One region of the Dorea acetigenes genome, then DNA from elsewhere that is predicted to be linked to it. Evidence: predicted binding sites of a transcription regulator. Region 1 holds the regulator's gene; each other region holds the start of a gene.
What was found. The regulator Rex, encoded in region 1, represses fermentation and respiration genes when NADH is low (regulators of the CRP and FNR family bind a similar motif). The targets are predictions, from matches to a motif close to ATTGTTAANTANTTAACAAT.

Region 1 (7,724 bases):
ATTGGCGAGAGGACGGGGAATACTCCTCTGGAGGCTATGGTGTTTGAATATGCACAGCTCAGAGGGACGCTGGATGGTATGGATACCACAGTTATTACAGATCTGGCAGAATACTATGAGAAAGAAATTGGCTACCGTGTTCCGTCGAGAACGCCTTTTGTGGGGAGAAATTTTAATGTGACAAGAGCTGGGATCCATGCGGACGGGCTTTTGAAAAATGAAGAGATATATAATGTGTTTGATACGGATAAATTCTTGAAGCGGCCGCCACTGGTGGCAGTATCCAATACATCCGGACTTGCCGGGATTGCGCATTGGATTAATACTTATTTCCGGTTGCCGGAAGGAAAGCAGGTTGATAAAAACACAGAGCTGGTAACGATGGTAAAGGCATGGGTAGACAAGGAATATGAAGAAGGGCGTGTTACTGTATTGACAGATGATGAACTGCTTGCCGTTATTGATGATGCCTGCCGTCAGCTTGGAATAGAGTTAACCGGGGAGAAATAAGTTATGGAAGAGTATCAGGATCAATCGCTCAGAGGAAAAGTATTCCGTAAGTTAAGGGAAGATATTTTATCCGGTGTCTATAAAGAGCATGATGAACTCCGTGAAATTACGATTGGCGAGGAGATGGGGGTAAGCAGAACCCCGGTAAGAGAAGCTTTGCGGCAGCTGGAGCTGGAAGGTCTTGTAGCAATCATTCCCAATAAAGGAGCTTATGTAACAGGGATTACACCGAAGGACGTGCACGATATATATAAAATCCGGTCTATGCTGGAGGGGCTCTGCGCACGGTGGGCAACCATGAATATTACGGAAAATCAAATCAGTGAATTGGAAGAAATTATTTTGCTTTCAGAATTTCATTTAAAAAAAGCAAGTAGCGGGAAGGCCAAACAAGTATCAGAACTTGACGGAAAATTTCATAAAGTCTTGTATATAGCATCAAATAGCCGTATACTGGAACATGTATTATCCGATTTCCATAAATATGTGCAGGTGGCAAGAACCATGTCTGTTGGTGCAGAGAGCCGCGCCGAAAAATCTATAGCAGAACACAGAGACATTTTGGAGGCGATAAAAAGCAAAGATGCAGATCTGGCAGAGCGGCTTGCGAATGAACATATTATGAGGGTTATGGAAAATCTTCATATAGAAGAGTAGTGTAAATAAAACAAAAAGGAGTGTAAGCGATGGCAAAAATTAAAATGACGACACCAATCGTAGAGATGGATGGAGACGAGATGACAAGAATCCTTTGGAAGATGATTAAAGAAAATCTTCTGGAGCCATTTATTGAGTTGAATACAGAGTATTATGATTTGGGTCTGGAGAACAGGAATGCAACGGATGATCAGGTGACGGTAGATTCTGCCAATGCAACGAAAAAGTATAAGGTGGCGGTAAAATGCGCGACAATCACACCAAATGCCGCACGTATGACAGAATATGACCTGAAGGAGATGTGGAAGAGTCCGAATGGCACGATCCGTGCGATTCTTGATGGAACTGTGTTCCGCGCCCCGATTGTGGTAAAGGGAATTGAACCGTGCGTAAAAAATTGGAAGAAGCCTATCACTATTGCAAGACATGCCTATGGTGATGTATATAAGGGATCGGAAATGAAAATTCCGGGAGCAGGAAAGGTGGAGCTGGTTTATACTGCTGAGGATGGCTCAGAGACAAGAGAGCTGGTACATAATTTTGATGGAGTCGGGATTGTGCAGGGAATGCATAATATCAACCGTTCTATTGAAAGCTTTGCAAGAAGCTGCTTTAATTATGCCCTGGATACCAAACAGGATCTTTGGTTTGCAACGAAAGATACAATTTCTAAAAAATATGACCATACATTCAAAGATATTTTCCAGGAAATCTTTGATGCAGAATATAAAGAGAAGTTTGAGCATGCCGGAATTACTTATTTTTATACTTTGATTGATGATGCAGTTGCCCGCGTTATGAAGTCCGAGGGCGGTTATATCTGGGCATGTAAGAATTACGACGGAGACGTGATGAGTGATATGGTATCCTCTGCTTTCGGTTCACTGGCAATGATGACCTCTGTTCTGGTATCGCCGGACGGATATTATGAGTATGAGGCGGCGCACGGAACCGTACAGCGTCATTATTACAAGCATCTGAAGGGGGAAGAGACATCAACTAACTCAGTGGCAACCATTTTTGCATGGACAGGAGCGCTTAGAAAACGTGGAGAGCTGGATGGCAATGAAGAACTGATGGCATTTGCTGATAAGCTTGAGAAAGCAACAATTGAAACAATTGAAGATGGTAAAATGACAAAAGATCTGGCGCTGATTACAACGATTGAGAATCCGACAGTGCTTAACAGTGAAGCGTTTATCAAAGCAATTGCAGAGAGGTTGTAATGATATAATTTCATACTTAAAGGGGGATTATTGTGAAAAAGAAAATAGTGAGGGCTGTGGCTCTTGTATTGGTATGCAGCATGATGGTACTGCCGGTTTCCGCAGCAGAAATGACGGAAGAAGCAGTAAATGCGGTAGGCGGAGAAGTTATTGAGCTTAGTGAGGAAGAATCACTCTATGATTTTCCGTATGTCGATGTAGATGAAAATGAATGGTTTGCGCTGGAAGCCTATGTTATGTATGAAACCGGGCTGATGATGGGAAAAGACACTGAGCATTTTGCCCCATATGAGCCACTGGCGCGCGCTCAGTTTGCAATGATTATCTGGAGAACCGTCGGCGAACCGGATATTCCGTATGATGAGATTTTTCCGGATGTACCGGATGGGACATGGTATACCCGGGCTGTTCTTGCAGCATATGGACTTAATATAATTACAGGTTATTCAGATACCGGATATTTTGGACCGAGCGACTACATTACCAGGGAACAGATGGCTACAATGATGTACCGTCTTGCGATTACAGCAGAGCTGGATGTAAGTGCAAGATCGGATTTCGGTAATTTTGTTGATGGAGAAAGTGTAAGTTCTTTTGCACAGGATGCAATGTCATGGGCAGTTGCCAGAGGGATCATTACGGGAAAGGATAGCGGTACGAGGCTTGACCCGCAAGGAAGTACCAGCCGTGCGGAAACGGCAGTTATTTTGACAAGATTCTTCTTAAGTTATGGTGAGTAAATAAAAGGAAACAGGGAGCGAAAGTACGTGTTTTTGCTCCCTGTTTCTTCTTAATTATTCAGCCAAAGATTCCCAGCGTTCATAGAGTGTTTCCAGTTCCAGAGCAATTTGGGATTTTTCTTTTGAAAGCTCCTGGCATTTTACAGAATTGGTATAAATTTCTTCCCGGGTCATAAGCTCGTCAATCTCAGCATCCCGTTCTTCCAGTTCGCTGATATGGTTTTCTGTTTTTTTCAAATCGTTTAAGCGCTTTCGTTCTTTAGCCTGCGCTTCTTTCTGCTCCTGCCAGCTGAGTTTAGAATCGGATACCGTTTCTTTTGCAGAAATGGAAATCTCTGCATTAGGAACACCGGCGTAAGCAGCGGTCAGGGTTTCTTTCTTTTCTAAATAATAATCGTAATTTCCGATATAATTTACAAACTTATGATTTATAAGTTCCAAGATTCTGGTAGCTGTTTGATTAATAAAATACCTGTCATGGGATACAAAGAGTACTGTTCCGGTATAATTGTTCAACGCTTTTTCCAGAATTTCTTTGGAGGTAATATCCAGATGGTTGGTCGGCTCGTCCAGAATCAGGAAATTTGCTTCTGACAGCATTAGTTTTGCCAGAGAGACACGTCCACGCTCTCCGCCGCTTAAATCAGAGATCTGTTTGAATACATCGTCGCCGGTGAATAAAAAGGCGGCCAGAATGTTGCGGATTCTGGTATTGGTGAGAGTGGGATAGGCATCTGATATTTCTTCAAAAATAGTCTTCTCCATGTGAAGTACATGATGTTCCTGATCGTAATATCCTATCTTGACATTGGTTCCCAGCGTAAAGGTTCCTGTATCCGCGGGAAGGACTTCGTTTAAAATCTTAAGAAGCGTTGTTTTACCTGTTCCGTTATCGCCGATAATCGCAACATGTTCGCCGCGTTTGATGTCAAAGTTTATGTCGGAAAACAGGGTTTGCGAGGAAAATGCTTTGCTTAAATGTTCTACAGTCAGAACATCGTTTCCGCTGGTGCAGGAGGGCTCTAAAGTCAGATGAATCTCACTGTGAATTTCGGCAGGTTTTTCCACAGGCGTTATTTTATTCAGCATTTTTTCCCGGCTTTCTGCTCGTTTAATGGATTTTTCCCGGTTGAAGGAACGTAATTTTTCGATGACAGCTTCCTGGTGTTTGATTTCCTGCTGTTGGTTTAAATATTCTTTTAATTTTGCATTCCGGATCTGTTCTTTTTTTTCGGCGTAAGCAGTATAGTTGCCGAGGAATGTCATAAGCCTTCCAGACTCGATTTCAATAACTTTTGTGACGACTCTGTTCAGAAAATAACGGTCATGAGATACAATCAAAACTGCTCCTGGATAGTTAAGCAAATAATTTTCCAGCCATGCAATAGAGTTTAAGTCCAGGTGGTTGGTGGGTTCATCCAGAAGCAGAACATCGGGTTTTGTGAGAAGCAGCTTTCCCAGCGCTACCCGTGTTTTCTGACCTCCGGAAAGTGTATCGACGGATTTATTAAATTCTGATTCGTGAAAGCCAAGTCCTTTTAAAACACCTGTAATCTCACTTTCGTATGCATATCCGTTTTCACGTTCAAAGCGGTCTGTCAGACGGTGGTAGGCGGCAAGGCGGTTTTCCAGTTCCTGACCGGCCAGAGTTTTCAATTCCAACTCAATGCTTCGGATTTGTTTTTCCATTTTAATAATATTTGCTTTTGCAGTCTTTACTTCTTCGTATATGGTATGTCCGTTTGTGACTTCCTGATGCTGGGAGAGATATCCCAGAGTTTTGCCCTTGGCAAGGGTAACAGTCCCGGCGTCCAGGGAAAGTTCCCCCACAATCATTTTGAGGATTGTGGATTTCCCTGCACCATTTAATCCTACCAGGGCGGCTTTTTCGTGTTCTTCTATATGAAAAGAGCCATGTTCGACAATAACTTCTTCTCCAAATGCTTTTTTAATGTCATGGCAAGCTAAAATCATAGTATAACCTCCGTAAATTCTTCCACTTCATTATACAAAAAACAAAAGAAATTACAACTAAAGTAGAAAGATTTTTATCAAAAGTTTGACATTAATTAAACAATTCTATATAATATCTCTAGAATGTAATCGGGAAGGTGAGACTAGTGGAAGAAAGAGAGATCTCTCAGGCAGTGATACGAAGACTCCCCAGATATTATCGTTATCTTGGAGAACTGTTGGAAAATGGAGTGGAGCGTATTTCCTCCAATGATTTGAGCAAGAGAATGAAAGTTACGGCATCTCAGATCAGACAGGATCTGAATAACTTTGGCGGATTTGGCCAGCAGGGATATGGATATAATGTGAAATATTTGTATACGGAGATTGGTAAGATACTCGGGTTGGAGCAGCATCATAATATTATTATTATCGGGGCAGGTAATCTTGGACAGGCGTTAGCGAATTATGCAGATTTTGAGAAACGAGGCTTCATTCTGAAGGGGATTTTTGATGTTAATCCGACTTTGGCAGATGTATCAATCCGCGGTGTTCCGGTTCGGATGATGGATGAATTGGAACAGTTTGTCAGAGAGAATGATATAGAGATCGGTGTGCTGACGATTCCCAAGACAAAGGCAGTTGAAGTGGCGAATAACCTGGTGAATAATGGTGTTCGGGCAATTTGGAATTTTGCTCACATTGATTTGAATCTTCCTGAAAATGTGATTGTTGAAAATGTGCATTTATCAGAAAGTCTGATGCGGCTGTCTTATAATATCAGCCGGTATCATGAAGAACATAAAGAAAGTAAGTAAAAAGACATTGCGGCGTGTATGGAAGGCCTGTATAACGGGCTTTTTTTACACGTTGTTTTGTATAACGGACATTGTCATAAAATAGTCGAAGAAGGTGGAAGAATGATATATTTTCCAGATGCAGGGCAGATGAAGGCGGCGGACAGATACACCATTGATGTGTTGGGAATTCCATCGCTGGAACTTATGGAAAGAGCGGCGGAAAGTTGTGTACAGATTATGGAGGCGGAAGGCATTGACTTGTCGAAAATATGCGTGATATGCGGATCGGGAAATAACGGCGGAGACGGATTCGCCATTGCACGGATGCTGAAGGAGAAGAAGTTGGATGTGGAGCTTGTCTTTATCGGAAAGGAAGTTAGCTGTACGGAGGAAACCAGGAGGCAGATGCAGTTATTTCAGAAAGTTGGCGGAAGAATAAGCAACACTTATGAAGAGAAAGAATATAGTGTAATAGTAGATGCAATATTTGGTGTAGGCCTCAGCAGACCGATTGAAGGGAAATATTTCGAGATTATAGAATCTTTGAACCGCTCTAAAGCTGTGAGAGTGGCTGTAGATATTCCTTCTGGCATATCAGCAGATACAGGATGTGTGATGGGAACGGCTGTTCGCGCGGATCTGACGGTTACTTTCCAGAAAAGGAAACTTGGTCTTATCTTTTATCCCGGATGTGAGTATGCAGGAAGAGTGTTTATTGCCGATATTGGAATTTGCACAGAGAAAATGGAAGAGGATGCAGAGACTGTGTTTTCTTATGAGCCTTCACTGTTTTCAGAACTCTTGCCGGAACGAAAACCGGATTCTCATAAAGGAACTTATGGAAAAGTGCTGATTATTGCAGGGAGTAAGGGAATGGCCGGAGCTGCGTACTTGAATGCATTGTCCGCTTATCGGACAGGTGCCGGGCTGGTTCAGATTTATACGGTGGAAGAGAACAGAATGATTCTGCAGCAGCTTTTGCCAGAAGCAATTATTACGGCATATGATTCTTATGATGAAGAGGAAGTACGAGGGCTTCTGACGTGGGCAGATGTTGTGTGTATTGGTTCGGGAATCGGCGTCAATGAGTGCTCGGAAAAGATTTTGGAGATGGTTGTAAAGAATGTTCAGGTACCTTGCGTTGTTGATGCGGATGGACTGAATATTTTAGCAGGACATCCGCAGTATCTGGAAGGAATATCTGCCGGGCAATTTGTATTTACCCCACATCTGAAAGAAATGTCCAGACTGACACGGATAGATGTAGAAACATTGAAGAGCCGCAGAATAGATGCAGCCAGAGCATTTGCAGAAAAATATCCCGTTGTCTGCGTTATGAAAGATGCCAGAACGGTGGTGGCCTGTGCAGGCAGACAGACCTACGTAAATATTAGTGGGAATGCAGCTATGGCGAAAGCTGGTTCTGGCGATGTGCTGGCGGGTATCATTACAGGTCTTTTGGCTCAGGGCAAGGATTGCTTTGAAGGCGCATGTATAGGAGTGCTTCTGCATGGAATGGCGGGAGATGCGGCAAAGGTTGAGAAAGGCAGCTATAGTGTACTGGCAAGAGAGCTGGCGGATGGAATCGCGGCTGTGCTCAGCCGGAAGGAGGATTAAGAGAGCATGAAAAAGTACAGCAGAGTATGCGCAAGAATTGATTTGGACGCGATTGAATATAATATGGAAATGATGAAGAAGAATATAGCGGCAGATACAAAGATTATTGCCGTACTTAAGACGGATGCCTACGGGCATGGAGCAGTTCAGATCGCAAGATTGTTTGAATCTGTCGAATATATATGGGGATATGCTGTCGCAACAGCGGATGAAGCAGTTTT
Region 2 (7,724 bases), 130 kb from region 1:
AGCTGTCTCTGCTGCTTTCCTGCCCTTCTTAGCCGCATTATTTTTTACTTTATTCTGAAGCGCTGTCAGTCCCGCAAGAACCATGAAAGCGCCGGGAGCAAGGATAAAGATCGTAATCGGCGTATAGCCTGCTTTCCCTGTAGCTGCATCTGCAAGCGGAAGAATCTGCATGCCAAATATCTTGCCGGAGCCAATCAGCTCGCGGACAATACCAATTGACGTAAGTCCAACTGTAAATCCAAGTCCCATACCGATTCCATCGAAGATAGATGGAAGAACCGGATTTTTGGACGCATAACTTTCCGCACGACCAAGAATAATACAGTTTACAACAATAAGCGGGATATAAAGGCCAAGCGCATCATAAAGACTTGGGACAAATCCTTCCAGCAAAAACTGCACAATCGTTACAAAGGAAGCCACTACTACGATAAAAGCAGGCATCCTGACAGAATCGGGAATCACCTTACGGAGCATGGAAATCAACATATTTGACAGTACAAGTACAACCGTAGTGGAAAGCCCCATGCCTACACCGTTTATTGCGGATGTTGTTACCGCAAGGGTTGGACACATACCTAACATCAATACGAAGGTAGGATTTTCTTTGACTAAACCATTATATACTCTCTCAGTACAATTATTCATTTTCTCTACCTCCTAAAAAGCATTCTGATAGTATGCAAGCGCCGCGTTTACTGCTCCGGTTACTGCTCTGGAAGTGATGGTAGCGCCACTAAGAGCATCAATCGGTTCTCCGTCTCCGCCGTCCTTGGATACTACAAATTTATCTGTTTGTTTTCCTTCATATTGCGCCTGGAATTCAGGTTCAGTCGCCCGCATTCCAAGGCCCGCCGTCTCGCTGATGGACAGAATGGAAATACCATTAACGGTTCCGTCACTGGTAATCCCCACCGTAATCTGGATATCTCCGCCATATCCTTCCTTATCCGTTGCAGTAATAACGTATCCGTCATCTCCGCCATTAACCACACATACCTCGTCAATCACAGCATTAATGCCCAAACTTTCAACAGCTTCTTCGGCGGCTTCTGTATCCACATCTACCGCTTCAAAGTCGTCAATAGATGCTTCCGGAAATACTTGCTGCCACGCTTCTTTTTTCGCTGAATCCTGTGCCTGCGCGATTGGATCTTTCGTAATCTCGTATACAAAACCAAGACCAAGACCGGCAACCAGGGTAATAATCGTTAAAATAAGTGCATTTTTAATAATTTTATTCACTATTTTTCTCCTCCTTTTCCAAATGGTTTGGGAAGAGTAATCTTCTCAATTAATGGAACAAAAAGGTTACTAATAATAATTGCATAAGAGACACCTTCTGCAGAACCGCCAAAAAGCCGGAACAGCCCTGTCAGCACTCCAAGAAGAATACCATATAGATACTGTCCCTTTTTCGTAATCGGTGATGTAACATAATCAGTCGCCATAAACCATGCGCCAAGCATCAGACCGCCGCCGCAAAGGTGTGCGGTAATATAACCGGGATCAAAAAGACCAACCTCTGCATTGGAAAACTGTCCGAAAATACCAATAAATATTACAAATGTCACGATATAAGTGCTCGGGATACGAAGATCAATTACTCCCATCAAAATCAGGAAAATTGCGCCGATTATAATCGCAATCACGGAAGTTTCTCCTATGGTTCCGGGAATCGTCCCAAGCAGCATATCCATGGAATTAATCTCTGACATAGAACCTTCTTTAATGTAGGCAAGCGGCGTCGGCCCGGTTACGCCATCATAAGCAAAACTTGTCATCTGTCCCGTAAATGAAATCAACAGGAAACATCTTGCTGCCAAAGCCGGATTCATGAAATTTTGTCCCAGTCCGCCGAACAGCTGCTTTACAACCAGGATGCCAAATACACTTCCCAAAGCACCCATCCAGAGTGGGGCGCTGGCCGGCATATTAAGTCCGAGCAAAAGTCCGGTAACTGCAGCACTGAAATCATTAATCGTAATTTTTTTATGCATTAACTTCTCATAAATATATTCTGTCAGCACAGCGGAAACTGTCGTCGTAATAAGCATCCCCAGTGCAGGCAGACCAAAATTATACACACCGAAAGCAGATGCCGGCAAAAGTGCAATCAACACATAAAGCATGATTTTACCGGAAGTCACTTTGGAACGTATATGTGGTGAAGATGAAATATTTAATAGATTCTCCACGTTAGTTCACCTCTTCCTCTCATCTGATTTATTTCTTCTTGCGGTTCGCAAGTGCAATCTTCCTCATAGAGCCAATTGCCTGTTTCAATGGACGTTTAGCCGGGCATACGTAGCTGCAGGATCCACACTCCACACATTCCAGACCATTCTGTTTCACAAACGCAGCCTCATCGTGATGTTCCGCATAGTCTGCCAGTCTTGATGGGATGATCCGGCTTGGACAGGCATCCACACAGCGCCCGCAATTGATACAGGCAGTAGGTTCCAGTTTTGCTACTTCATCTTTAGAAAAGCAAAGAATAGATGAAGATGTTTTTGTCACTGGCGTATCCAGGGTAAACATTGCAAAGCCCATCATCGGGCCGCCCGAAATCACTTTCTCCGGTTCATTCTTAAACCCTCCCGCTGCTTCAATAAGCTCCATCTGGTTCGTTCCAAACAGCACCTTAAAGTTACCGGGTTCATTTACTGCATCGCCGCTGACCGTCACAACACGCTCCATCGAAGGGATCCCCTTCGTAACTGCCTGGTAAATGTTAATGATAGTCTCCACGTTATCCACCACGCATCCTGCGTCAGCAGGCAGCATTGTCGAATTGATCGCCCTTCCGGTAACGGCGTAAATTAACTGACGCTCTGCTCCCTGAGGATATTTGGTCTTAAGCGCCATCACCTCCATACGCGGTTCATTTTGGGTCAGCTCTCTTAACTTTTCAATACAATCCGGTTTGTTGTCTTCTACCCCGAAAATGCCTTTCGCATTATCAAACAAAGAAAGTATTACTTTCATGCCGCCTACAAGAAGCTCCGGATCCTCCAGCATCCTTCTGTAATCGGCGGTTATGTAGGGTTCACACTCCGCGCAATTTGCAATAACAAAATCAATTTTGTCCGGCTCCTTCGGAGACAACTTTACTCTGGTGGGGAATCCGGCTCCGCCCATTCCGACAATCCCTGCTTCTCCAATAGCATTCAGGATTTCCTCTTTTGTCATTTCTTCCAGCGGTTTCACAGAACCATACTCCGCCTCTTCATACATCCCGTCGTTTTCAACGACAATACAATTCACTTTTGCCCCTGTCGGACTAAAATGAGGTTCAATCGCTTTCACCGTCCCTGACACGGATGCATATATCGGAGCTGATACAAAACCTCCGGCTTCGGCAATTTTCTGGCCCTTCTTTACATGGTCGCCAACTGCAACAATCGGACTCGCAGGTGCGCCGATGTGTTGGGAAAGCGGATAAATCAAATTACCCTTTGGCTTTACTTCGACAATCGCCTTATCTTTCGCCAGACGTTTGCCATCGTCCGGGTGAATTCCACCCTTAAATGTTAACAATGCCATCCCTTTTTCCTTCCTTTCTATTTTGTTGTTTTTTTAACATTCGTCCGCACATAAAGATAGAGACTATATAATAGCCTCTATCATAATAACCTATGTCTGATTGCGCGCAATCCTATTCCGCCTCTTCGGCTTCTTCTGCGGCAGCCTGCTCGCTCTCAAGCTCAAGAGCCTTCATACTAAGGCTGATCTTTTTCTCTTCTTCATTCAGATCCACAATCTTTGCCGTAATCTCCTGTCCAACGCTCAGTACGTCGGAAGGCTTCTCTACATGTGCGCGGGAAATCTGAGATACGTGGAGCAATGCGTCTACACCCGGTGCCAATTCAACAAATGCACCAAAATCTGTCATTCTTGCAACTTTTCCTGTAATTACAGTTCCTACTGCATAATCTTCATCTGCATGCGCCCACGGATTCGTCTCCGGGAACTTCAGGCTCAGTGCAACTTTTGTATCATTAATATCTTTTACCAGAACTTTTACTTCATCACCCACATGGAAAATCTTCTTCGGATTTTCAACTCTTCCCCATGACATCTCTGAAATATGTAAAAGTCCGTCAACACCGCCCAGGTCAATAAACGCGCCAAAATCCGTCACATTCTTAACAGTACCTTCTACGGTATCTCCAACTTTCAGTCTTTCAAATAATTCTTTCTGCTTTTCTGCTCTCTCAGCAACAAGAAGCTGTCTTCTGTCTCCGATCACACGGTTTCTTCTCGGATTAAACTCGCTGATTACAAATTCAATCTCCTGTCCCTGATATTTGCTCAAATCCTTTTCGTATGTGTCTGACACAAGACTTGCCGGTATGAATACTCTGGCTTCATCTACGACAACACTCAGACCGCCGCCGAGGATCTGTGCCACAGGCGCTTTCAAAACTTCCTTATTCTCAAAAGCTTCTCTCAGTCTTTCGTTGCCCTTCTCAGCTGCAAGTCTCTTATAAGTAAGCAACACCTGACCTTCACCATCGTTGACTTTCAGGACTTTCACTGTCATTGTGTCACCAACGGACACAAGTGTAGTTAAATCTGCATTCGGCTCGCTTGTATACTCGCCTCTTGTAATGATACCGTCCGCTTTGTATCCGATATTCAGGATAATCTCATCAGGCTTTACATCAATTACAGTGCCATCTACTACTTCTCCATTCCTTATAGTCTTAAGTGAATCTTCCAACATTTGTTCAAAAGTTAATTCTGACATTATTTTGAACCTCCTCAATTATATTATTGGGCGTGGATGCCCCTGCTGTAATACCTACTGTTTCCACGGACCTTAATTGATTCATATCAAAATCGTCAAGTGTCTGTATATAGTACGTATTGTTACATGCATGATTGCATATTTCAAATAACTTCTGAGTATTTGAGCTGTGTTTGTCTCCTATCACAATCATAGCGTCCACTCTCTTTGCAATGTCTGCCGCCTCTTCCTGGCGTTCTTTTGTCGCACTGCAAATCGTATTTAAAACAATTATATCATACCCCTTTTCCGAGATAATTTCAACCAGTTCTTTGAATTTATTGTAATTATATGTCGTCTGTGCCACAACGCAGACTCTTTTGCCCGGCGGAGCAGAAAATTTCTCCGCATCTTCGGCATCTGAGATTACAGTAGCAGAGGAACCGGCCCAGCCTTTGATTCCTTCTACCTCCGGATGGCTGCCATTCCCAACGATAACAATATAAGATCCCTTCGCACTTTCTTCCATGACAATTTTATGGATTTTCTTCACAAACGGACAGGTAGCATCTACATAAGAAATCTGTTTTTCTTCCAGGTAATCACAGATATGCCTGGGAACTCCGTGGGACCGGATGATTACAGTTCCGTCTTTTATTTGTTTTAGTTCTTCTTCTGTACGCAGCACGATAATGCCCTTAGACTCCATGTCTTTAATCACTTCTTCATTGTGGATGATCGGCCCGTAAGTATAGATTTTTCCTTCTTTATTTTCTGCAAGCTGCTTATATACCGTCTCTACCGCGCGTTTTACTCCAAAGCAAAAACCCGCCGTCTTTGCAAGTATTATTTCCATGGTTCCTCCTATCTGCAAAGTTCCAGAATTGCCTGTACAACCTGAGAAATTGTCATATCAGAACTATCGACCAACACTGCATCTGTCGCCTGTCTTAGTGGCGCAATCTCCCGCTCCATATCCCTCTTATCCCTCTCAGCAATATCTGCAGCAATTTCTTCATATACACAGGGAATTCCTTTTTCTGTAAGCTCATCATATCTGCGCTTCGCCCTGGTATCTATACTTGCCGTCAAATATACCTTCACATCTGCATTCGGAAGTACATTCGTACCAATATCCCGTCCATCCATTACAACATCTTTTTCTCTCGCCAGCGTCCTCTGAACCTCCAGGAGCTTCGCCCTGACCTGAGGAATCGCAGAGCTTACAGAAGCCATATTTCCAACGGCTTCTTCCCGAAGCTTTGCCGTAATATTTCTGCCATTCAGATAAATCTGCTGAACGCCTCCTTCATAAGCAATGTTTACTTCTGCATCTTTACAGGAAGCTGCAATCTTATCGGTCTCTTCCGGCAGAATCCCTTCCTGTAAGAAATGCACTGCAAGCCCTCTGTACATGGCTCCCGTGTCCACATAGGCAAATCCCTTTTCCTTCGCTACCAGCTTTGCCACTGTACTTTTCCCGGCGCCGGCCGGTCCGTCAATTGCAATACTATATCCCATTTATATTCTCCTTATTTTGTTTTAATTTCCTCGATTCCTTTCTTAACACCCGTACATTTCTGAAGAAGGAATGTACGGAATCCATCTATATCCCCATCTGTCAGCCCTTTTTTGCTCAATCCCCAAAAACGCTTTCCAAATTCTTCGCCACGCACAATAAATGCAATCACTGTATCATTTTCCAGAATACGCTGCACATCGCTGTAAGCAGTTTCTTTCTTATTCTTTTCCACATAACTTATGCAGGAATTTTCGTAGAAATCCACTCTGACAGAAAGAGGTTTTTTATAAATTTTCAGCCGCTTTTCATACACGGTCTCAGCATCTCCCGCAGACGCCGTCAGCTCAAATTTCCTGCCTACAGTTCTTGCCAGTATTTCTGCAATTATAAACGCCAGTGCCCATCCTATAAGGAACTTGGCAAAAGCAAACACCATATGTCCTGTGCTTCCTTTAAAATAATCACTATAAAATGCCATGAACACAAAGACAAACACTCCTCCGGACGCCACAAAAATCCGGAAATTTTTAGAAACCTTTGACGCACCGTGAAGTTCCATGATGTCTGTCAGAACTTCCAATGTCTCGTCATATTTGAATTGGTACTCTGCTTTCATATATTTTTCCTCCTTTGCATTATCTGATGGCATTTCCTGCCATATAAGCGGTCGACCAGGCAATCTGAAGATTAAACCCTCCGGTCACTGCATCCAAATCCAGAATTTCTCCAATAAAATACAGATTCCTGATCAAACGGGATTCCATTGTGCCCGGATCTATTTCTTTTACATCCACTCCACCTCTGGTAATAATCGCTTCCTGAAACCCTCGCAGACCCGTAACCGTCATCTCAAGATTCTTCGTCAACGACACAAATCTTCTTCTCTCCTCCCGTGACACTTCATTCACTTTTTTCTCAGCATCAATACCACCGAGATAAATCATAACAGGAATCAGCTTTGACGGAAATAACTTTCCCAGAGAATTTTTAAATTGTTTATTTTTATTCTCTTCAAAATCCCTCAGTATCCTGTGGTCTAATTGTTCCTCTGTAAGCGCCGGCTTCAAATCAACTTTCAATGTCAGTTCCTTCTTCTGAAGCTTGTCGCCAATCACGCTGCTGGCGCTCAGGATAATCGGGCCGCTTACACCATAATGCGTAAACAGCATTTCCCCAAAATCTTCACACAACTTTTTCCTGCCGTCATAAAAACCGGCAGTGACATTCCTTAAAGATAATCCCTGAAGTATGGGAACCCAGTCTTCTCTTACCGTTAAGGGCACAAGAGCAGGAAGCAATTCGGTCACATTGTGCCCAAGCTGTCTGGCAAAGCGATGACCGTCTCCCGTAGAGCCTGTAGTCTCATAAGACAATCCCCCTGTAGCAGCCACACAGGCATCTCCATAGATTTTCTCCCCGTCTTTCAGTTCTATATATCGGAAAATCTGTTTTTCCTTCTCCGATACGATT
Region 3 (7,724 bases), on a different contig from region 1:
CAGTCAGCGATTCTGATTCGTAAAAAATATAAGGAAAAAGGTGAGAAAAAGCAGGCTGAGGCGAAGCGTGTCAAGGCAGAGGAGGTACAGCCGGATGAATATGTTACTTCCAGATCTGCCGAAGATATGTCCAAGGCTCTGATAAAGGGGATGATTCTTTATACGATTGGAGCTATTGTAATGGCAGTTATCGGTGGGTTGGTTGCGGAAATGAGTATTCCGAAATTAATTATCTGGGTAATCTATGCTATGATTGCAGCGCTGGTATCTGAAATTCTGGTTGGTATTTCTGCAATGCATTCCGGGTATTTCCCGGCAATGGCTACGGTTATTATCTTTCTGGTTCTGGGAATGTTCATTGGGTTCCCACCGGAAGCGCTGGCATTTCTTGCAGGATACGCGGCATGTACAGGACCTGCATTTGCAGATATGGGATATGACCTGAAGACGGGGTGGATACTGAGAGGAAAAGGAAAGAACAAAGACTTTGAACTGGAAGGAAGAAAACAGCAGTATTTAGCAGAGCTTATGGGAGCTTGTGTTGCCATCGTTGCAGTATTTGTTTTCTATAAAGCATATTTTATGGAAGGGCGGATTCCGCCGGTAGCGACCGTTTATAAATCTACCATAGAAGCAGGAGTTGATGCGGCAGTCCTGCGCTATATCCTGATATTTGCGTGTCTGGGAGGCGTAATTCAGTTAATTAGCGGATTAAAGAGGCAGATTGGTATTATGTTTGCGGCAGGTTTGTTGATTACGAATCCAATTGCGGGCGTTGCGGGACTTATTTTCCTTGCAGTACGTTTCGGTATTGAGAAGATATTCGGCGAAGAAGGAACAAAGAATCTGAATGTACTGTCGGCCGGACTGATTGCAGGTTCTGCGCTGTTTTCCTTCTTTACAAATACATTTAAGTTGGTGAAGAAACCAACAGAATAGCAGAGGTGTATTATAATATATGGAAGCTATATTGAATACGTTGATTGAACAGTATAAAGAGGATATATTAAAAGAAATACAGAATCTTATAAAGGTTCCCAGTGTGATTCATATGGAATCTGCAGAGGAAGGCGCGCCTTTTGGACGGGAAATCAGAACCGCCTTGGACAAGGTGATGGATTTGTCGCAGAATCTGGGGTTTGAAGTCAGAGACTACGACGGTTATGCAGCGTCAGTCCGATTCGGGGATGCAGGAAAAGAAATAGGAATTCTTTCACATATTGATGTGGTTCCACCCGGCAACGGGTGGAGCCGCCCCCCATTTGAACCGTGGGTGGAAGATGGAAAGCTTTATGGAAGAGGCGCAGTGGATGACAAAGGGCCTATGGTTGCAGCGCTTTATGCCATGAAGGCGGTGAAGGAGAGCGGGCTTCCGATCAGGAATCACGTGTGTCATATTATCGGATGCGATGAAGAGACAGGCCACCGCTGTATAAAATATTATCTGACGAGAGAAAAGCAGCCGGATCTGGGTTTTTCACCGGATGGGTCTTTTTCGGTTATTCATGCAGAGAAAGGAATCCTGCGTTTTAAGATTCAGGAGGAATGGAAAGAAACGGAAGGAAACATGCTTCATGTAGAAAGGATAGAAGCAGGCACAGTGGTGAATGCAGTTCCCAACAGCGCGAAAGTATGGTTGAAAGGAACAGAGGAAATACTGGACAGTGTGCGGGAGAAATTCCTGAGCTGTAGGGAAAAAGAAAATCCGGTATATGAAGAGGGAAGACTGGTTCTTTCGTTCCGCGGTGTAAGTGCACATGCGATGCAACCGTGGCTGGGCGACAATGCAATTCTTCCGATGGTTGATTTTTTGTGTCAGCTGCCGCTTACGGAAGAAGAACGCCGCTATTTTGAAGCACTGCAGGCATTGTTTGCGGACGGATGGGAAGGAAAAAATATGGGAATTGCCTGCGAGGATCAGTTGTCAGGAAAACTGAGCATGAATCTTGGTATATTGAACCTGAAAGACGGACAATGCGAGGCAAAAATAGATGTGCGCTGTCCGGTCCATATAGATTTGGATATGGTTTGGAAAACGATTGAACTAAACTGTAGAAAATATGGATTTGAGGCAGAATACTGGCAGAAAAGACCATCTCTTTATGTACCTAAGGAGGCGGAGCTTGTACAGACACTTCTTACAATATACAATGAAATGACCGGGCAGCGGGAAGAGCCAATTGTAATTGGGGGAGGAACGTATTGCCGTGATGTGGAAAATTTCGTTTCATTTGGCCCTGTATTTCCGGGAGAACCAGAGCTGGCACATGAAGCAAATGAGTATATAGATATAGAAAGCCTTATGAAAACGGCAAAAATCTATGCGCAAGCCTTGTACCAGTTGGTAAAGTAAAAGGATTGCTTTTATGTCAATGACAAAAAAGTGTTTGCACGAGTATTATAATGTGATATTATGTCTACATATCGACGGGCAGGTTTCTTCCTGCCCGCAGGGATCTAAGCCGTAAGGCATCTCATTTTCGGAACTTCAGATCGAAGAAATGACCCGATAATGAACAAAATTAAAACATGAATTATCATCAGAAAAGCAGTAGAAAAGGGAGGAAGATTTATTCCCGCGGGCAACGAGCCAAGCGGACAGCTATGGAGAATGCATTGTTAAAATATTAACAATAAAAAGTGAACGAAAAAATAAGTTAAAAAAATATCAATTAACTCTTTTCAAATGCTCCTGCATGGTGTATAATAAGCATATCAAAAGACGGTTAAAAAAATAAGCGTTGCAGGAGGTAAAAAATATGACATTAGATCAGGGAAAATTAATTGTAAAGCGTCCTTACAAAGAAGTTTACAAATGTGATGACAGTATCGTGAAGGTATTTGAAAAAGATCATCCGAAGTCAGCGGTATTCAACGAGGCTCTGAATACGGTTAGAATAGAAGAGGCAGGTCTTGATATTCCGAAATTAAAAGAAGTAACACAGATTGATGGCAAATGGTCAATTGTGATTGAGTACAAGGAGGGCAAGACTTTAGAGGAAATGATGCAGGTAGATCATGCCAATGCAGAAAAATATATGTCAGATTTTGTGGATCTTCAGCTTAAAATCCATGGGAAAAAGGCTCCTATGCTGAACAAGCTGAAAGATAAGCTGGCACGTCAGATTGACGGTCTGAAGGAGTTGGATGCAACCCAGAGATATGAATTAAGAACCCGGTTAGAGAGTATGCCGAAGCACACAAAGGTATGCCACGGTGATTTTAACCCAAGTAATGTTATTGTAGGAAAGAACGGAAAAATGACGGTTGTTGATTGGGCGCACGCAACGCAGGGCAATGCCAGTGCAGATGCGGCAATGACGTATCTTCTTTTTGCATTGAAAGACCAGGGGCTGGCTGATATGTATATGGATATGTTCTGCAAAAAGAGTGATACGGCAAAGCAGTACGTACAGCAGTGGCTTCCGATTGTAGCAGCTTCTCAGTTAGACAAAGACAATGAATTAGAAAAAGATTTCCTTATGAAGTGGATTGATGTAATGGATTATCAATAAGAAAAAATAAAAAGAAAACCGGAGACAAGCAGTTTTTGCTTGCCGCCGGTTTTTTACTATGTGCACTGCGCATAATTAATTTGCTAAATATACTTCTGCATAATAAGTACCGGAAGATAGAGCCGTTGTATGGTCAGAGACGTAAATATCGATTCGGTTGCCTTTGATCGCTCCGCCGCAGTCTTCCGCAACGTAAGCATGTCCATTGATTACAACTACGCTTCCGTAAGGAATGACACTCGGATCTACTGCAATGGTACGTCCCGGTGTTGCCGCTGTTCCGGTAGCTGTGCCGCTTCCCCAGCCGCCGCTGCAGTAATAGCAGGGACAGTAGTGTGTAATACGGAATACGCCAAGGCTCTGCCCGGAACCGACGCTTCCCGGTGGATTCGTTTGATTGTTAATCTGCTCGGCCAGCGTCTCTGCCTCGGTGAAGTGTTGACCGGAAACAAGCTGTTCTGCAGCCCGTGCTCTCTCAAGCTGTGCCTGATACTGTTCAAGCTGACCGGATGTAGAGGCAATCTGGTTCTCCAAAGCAGTTCGCTTGTTATGCAATTCTTCCTGCAGCGCAAGCAGTTCTTCGTGCTGCCTTGCAACGGCGTCGCCATCCTTTTTAATCTCTTCCTGCGTGTCCAGAAGTTCCAGAAGCATGTTTCTGTCATATTCACTGATGTCCTGGATGAAATCACTCTTATTTAAAAAATCAGCCATATTATCTGCTGAACATAATAGTTCAATGAAGGAGTGATTGCCGGATTCGTACATATACTTAATCCGAAGCTTCATGGCTTCATATTGTTCTTCCCCTTTTTTCTGTGCTTCATCCATCTTTTGCTGAGATTCCTGAAGTGTGGCAGCGGCTTCTTCCATCTCGGCTGAAATGGAATCCATCTCTGCGCTCAGAGAACTCAACTCATTATTCAGATTATTTAACTCACCCTGTAGTTCGGAGGTCTTTTTTTCTAACTCTCCTGTTGAAGGTTCTGCGTATACCAGAGTGCATGTACACCCCATGGCTGCTACACAGGTTACGATGATGCCTGTTTGCAGCATGCGCTTAATTTTTGTACTCAACATATATACATATCCTTTCATTTCCTAGCGAGTGCCGTTTTATTATACAACAAATTGCTTTATTTGGCAAACTTTGATATGATAAAAGTGAAATTAGTTTAAGATAAGAAAGGAAGCCCTATGAAAAAGTATGAAGAAGAGCATTACAGATGGAAGAATATTCGTGAAGATATCTATCCCTGGATAAAAGAGTCGCTTGTCGACCATCAGGCATTGAATGGGAAATATATCTCAGACAAGGATACGCCTTTGATTTCTTTTGTCGGAGATTTAATGATAGTATTTGTCATACGGCGGGAAGGCGGCACATATGAAATCTTAAAAGACAATATGCTTCCGCCGGAGAGTGATATGGAACAAATATATCACATTGCCTGTGAAAACCTGGTAAGAGATGTGGAATTTGTGATATCCCATACCTGGTACGGTGGATTTGGTATTGTGGCAGATGGGATACATGAGGCCAGTTCGCTTTGTTTTAAGCATATCTGGAATGTCTGTGCCGAAAAGCTGGGTGATGATATTGCAATCATGGCGCCGTCTAAGGATATGGTGCTGTTTGTCCCGGCGAAGGATGAGACGCTGGTAGAGAAGATGCGTGCTTTTGGGGAAGAAGCATTTGCAAGAAGCCGTGATAAGATAAGCCGGGATGTGTTTATCTATACGAAAGATGGAAAGGAACTTCTGCTTTATGGGAAATCCGGATATTAAGATGATAGGATTTGATTTGGACGGTACGTTGCTGACCAGCGGAAAAGAACTGTCTGAATATACAAAAGAGATATTGAGGGAAGCGGCGCAGCGGGGGATTGTCCTGCTGCCGGCCACAGGAAGACCGCTCTGCGGACTGCCGGAGGAAATCAGGAATTTTCCCGGAATCCGGTATGCTTTAACTGCAAATGGAGCCAGGGTTCTTGATTTGGAGGAGAATAGGGGCTTATACGAAAAACTGGTGCCTTACGAGACGGCAGAGAAATTGCTGGACATTTTCCTGAAGTATGATGCGATTGTGGAGGTATATTATGACGGCGTAGGCTATGCGCAGGAGGATAAGCTTTGGCGGATCGAGGAATTTTTCCCACAGCGTCCGATGGCGGAGTATGTGATGTCAACCAGAAGATCGGTGAAGGATATCCGAAAGAAATTAGAAGAGACCGGGCGGCCATCGGATAAAATCCAGGCGGTGTTTAAAACACCGGAGGAGAAGGATATCGTTCTGAAAGAGGTGGTGTCTGAAGTAGAAGGAATCGAGGCGGTTAGCTCGCTGGGACATAATATAGAGGTAAATGTAAAAGGAGTGAATAAAGGAGATGCCCTTGTAAGGCTGGGAGGGATGCTTGGAATCCGGCAGGAAGAGATTATGGCATTCGGAGATGGAGAAAACGATATTGCTATGATGGAGGCCGTGGGAGTCGGGATTGCTATGGCAAATGGACTGGATGCAGTAAAGGCGGCGGCGAGATATGTGACGGCGTCAAATGATGAAGACGGAGTGGCGAAGGCCATTATGGAATATGTATTAAAACAGGAAGACAGGAGGAATGGATAGTATGTTAGATGTGATTAAGGTTATAGTCCTTGGAATCGTGGAAGGGATTACAGAGTGGCTTCCGGTCAGCAGTACGGGACATCTGATTCTGGTGGGTGATCTGCTTCAGCCGGGGATGAGTGATGAATTTATGGAGATGTTCAATGTGGTAATTCAGCTTGGCGCTATTATGGCGGTGGTGGTTCTGTATTTCCATAAGCTGAATCCGTTTTCGCCGCGAAAATCAAAGAAGCAGAAGATGCTTACCTGGCAGATGTGGATTAAGGTATTGATTGCGTCTATCCCGGCAGCAGTGGTGGGACTGATTTTTAATGATTATCTGGATGCGATTTTCTATAAACCAGTGCCGGTTGCAATTATGCTGATAGTATACGGTATCTTGTTTATCGTGATTGAAAACCGCAACAAAGGCGTAACCCCGAAGGTGACCAAGATATCACAGCTCACAGTTCAGATGCTGCTTATGATTGGAATTTTCCAGATGCTTGCGTTAATCCCGGGAACTTCACGGTCAGGCGCTACGATTGTGGGAGCATTGATTATTGGTGTGTCTCGCGAGACGGCGGCGGAGTTCACTTTCTTCCTGGCAATTCCGGTGATGTTCGGGGCAAGCTTTTTAAAGCTGGTAAACTTCGGTTTTCATTTTACCGGGGCAGAATTCGGCTTCCTGATGCTGGGATGTGCAGTTTCCTTTGTAGTATCCATTATTGCAATTAAGTTCCTGATGGGATATATAAAGAAACATGACTTTAAAGTGTTCGGCTATTACCGGATCGGTCTTGGAGCATTGATTTTAATTGTAGCAGCCATTAATGCATTATAGACGGGAAGAGATTGTGAAAGAGGCGTTTTGCATAAACATGTAAGACGCCTCTTGTTTTTTGGGGAAAACATGGTAAAATGTGAAAAGAGCTTGTATTTTTATAAATAAAAATACGCTTTGTTATTAAGAAGATGAATGGATGGAGGGAAAATTATGAAAATGAAAAAGGTAGTAAGTCTGGTATTGGCGGCTGTGTGTGCATTATCTCTGGCTGCATGCGGCTCAAAGGAAGATTCGGAAAAAGAAACACTGGTAATGGCAACGAATGCAGAGTTCCCACCTTATGAGTATTATGAAGGCGACGAGGTTGTAGGAATTGACGCAGAGATTGCGGCGGCAATTGCAGAGGAACTTGGCATGGAGCTGAAGATTGAAGATATGGCATTTGATTCTATTATTCCGGCAATTACCAGCGGAAAGGCAGATATGGGAGCCGCAGGTATGACGGTAACTCCGGACCGTGAGGAGAATGTAAACTTTACAGATACCTATGCGCATGCAACACAGGTAATTATCGTAAAAGAGGACAGTACGATTGCAGGACCGGACGATCTGGTTGGAAAGACCGTCGGCGTACAGCTTGGTACTACCGGTGATATTTATGCAGATGATATTGAGGATGCTACAGTAGAGCGCTACAACAAAGGCTTTGAGGCGGTTCAGGCGCTTACCCAGGATAAGATTGATGCGGTAGTTATTGACGGGGAACCGGCAAAGGAATTTGTGAAGGATGCGGAAGGCCTTAAGATTTTGGATGAGGCAT

Region 2: the regulator Rex is predicted to act here: its motif matches at 3,568-3,587, upstream of rsxC (electron transport complex subunit RsxC).
Region 3: the regulator Rex is predicted to act here: its motif matches at 2,616-2,635, upstream of OCV99_RS04660 (aminoglycoside phosphotransferase family protein).

Annotation. Positions count from the first base shown of each region.
Region 1 is NZ_JAOQJU010000002.1:143,064-150,787, reverse strand. It holds gene OCV99_RS03135 (beta/alpha barrel domain-containing protein) at 1-510, shown strand, start outside; gene OCV99_RS03130 (GntR family transcriptional regulator) at 514-1,167, shown strand; gene OCV99_RS03125 (NADP-dependent isocitrate dehydrogenase) at 1,197-2,393, shown strand; gene OCV99_RS03120 (S-layer homology domain-containing protein) at 2,426-3,133, shown strand; gene abc-f (ribosomal protection-like ABC-F family protein) at 3,188-5,107, opposite strand; gene OCV99_RS03110 (redox-sensing transcriptional repressor Rex) at 5,254-5,904, shown strand; gene OCV99_RS03105 (NAD(P)H-hydrate dehydratase) at 6,007-7,503, shown strand; gene alr (alanine racemase) at 7,510-7,724, shown strand, end outside.
Region 2 is NZ_JAOQJU010000002.1:11,960-19,683, reverse strand. It holds gene rsxE (electron transport complex subunit RsxE) at 1-648, opposite strand, end outside; gene OCV99_RS02430 (RnfABCDGE type electron transport complex subunit G) at 661-1,245, opposite strand; gene OCV99_RS02425 (RnfABCDGE type electron transport complex subunit D) at 1,245-2,198, opposite strand; gene rsxC (electron transport complex subunit RsxC) at 2,227-3,546, opposite strand; gene rpsA (30S ribosomal protein S1) at 3,659-4,753, opposite strand; gene ispH (4-hydroxy-3-methylbut-2-enyl diphosphate reductase) at 4,734-5,588, opposite strand; gene cmk ((d)CMP kinase) at 5,597-6,253, opposite strand; gene OCV99_RS02400 (YcxB family protein) at 6,265-6,870, opposite strand; gene OCV99_RS02395 (BaiN/RdsA family NAD(P)/FAD-dependent oxidoreductase) at 6,890-7,724, opposite strand, start outside.
Region 3 is NZ_JAOQJU010000003.1:45,971-53,694, reverse strand. It holds gene OCV99_RS04670 (OPT/YSL family transporter) at 1-939, shown strand, start outside; gene pepV (dipeptidase PepV) at 959-2,353, shown strand; gene OCV99_RS04660 (aminoglycoside phosphotransferase family protein) at 2,760-3,515, shown strand; gene OCV99_RS04655 (3D domain-containing protein) at 3,591-4,592, opposite strand; gene OCV99_RS04650 (hypothetical protein) at 4,710-5,300, shown strand; gene OCV99_RS04645 (HAD family hydrolase) at 5,281-6,138, shown strand; gene OCV99_RS04640 (undecaprenyl-diphosphate phosphatase) at 6,140-6,961, shown strand; gene OCV99_RS04635 (basic amino acid ABC transporter substrate-binding protein) at 7,115-7,724, shown strand, end outside.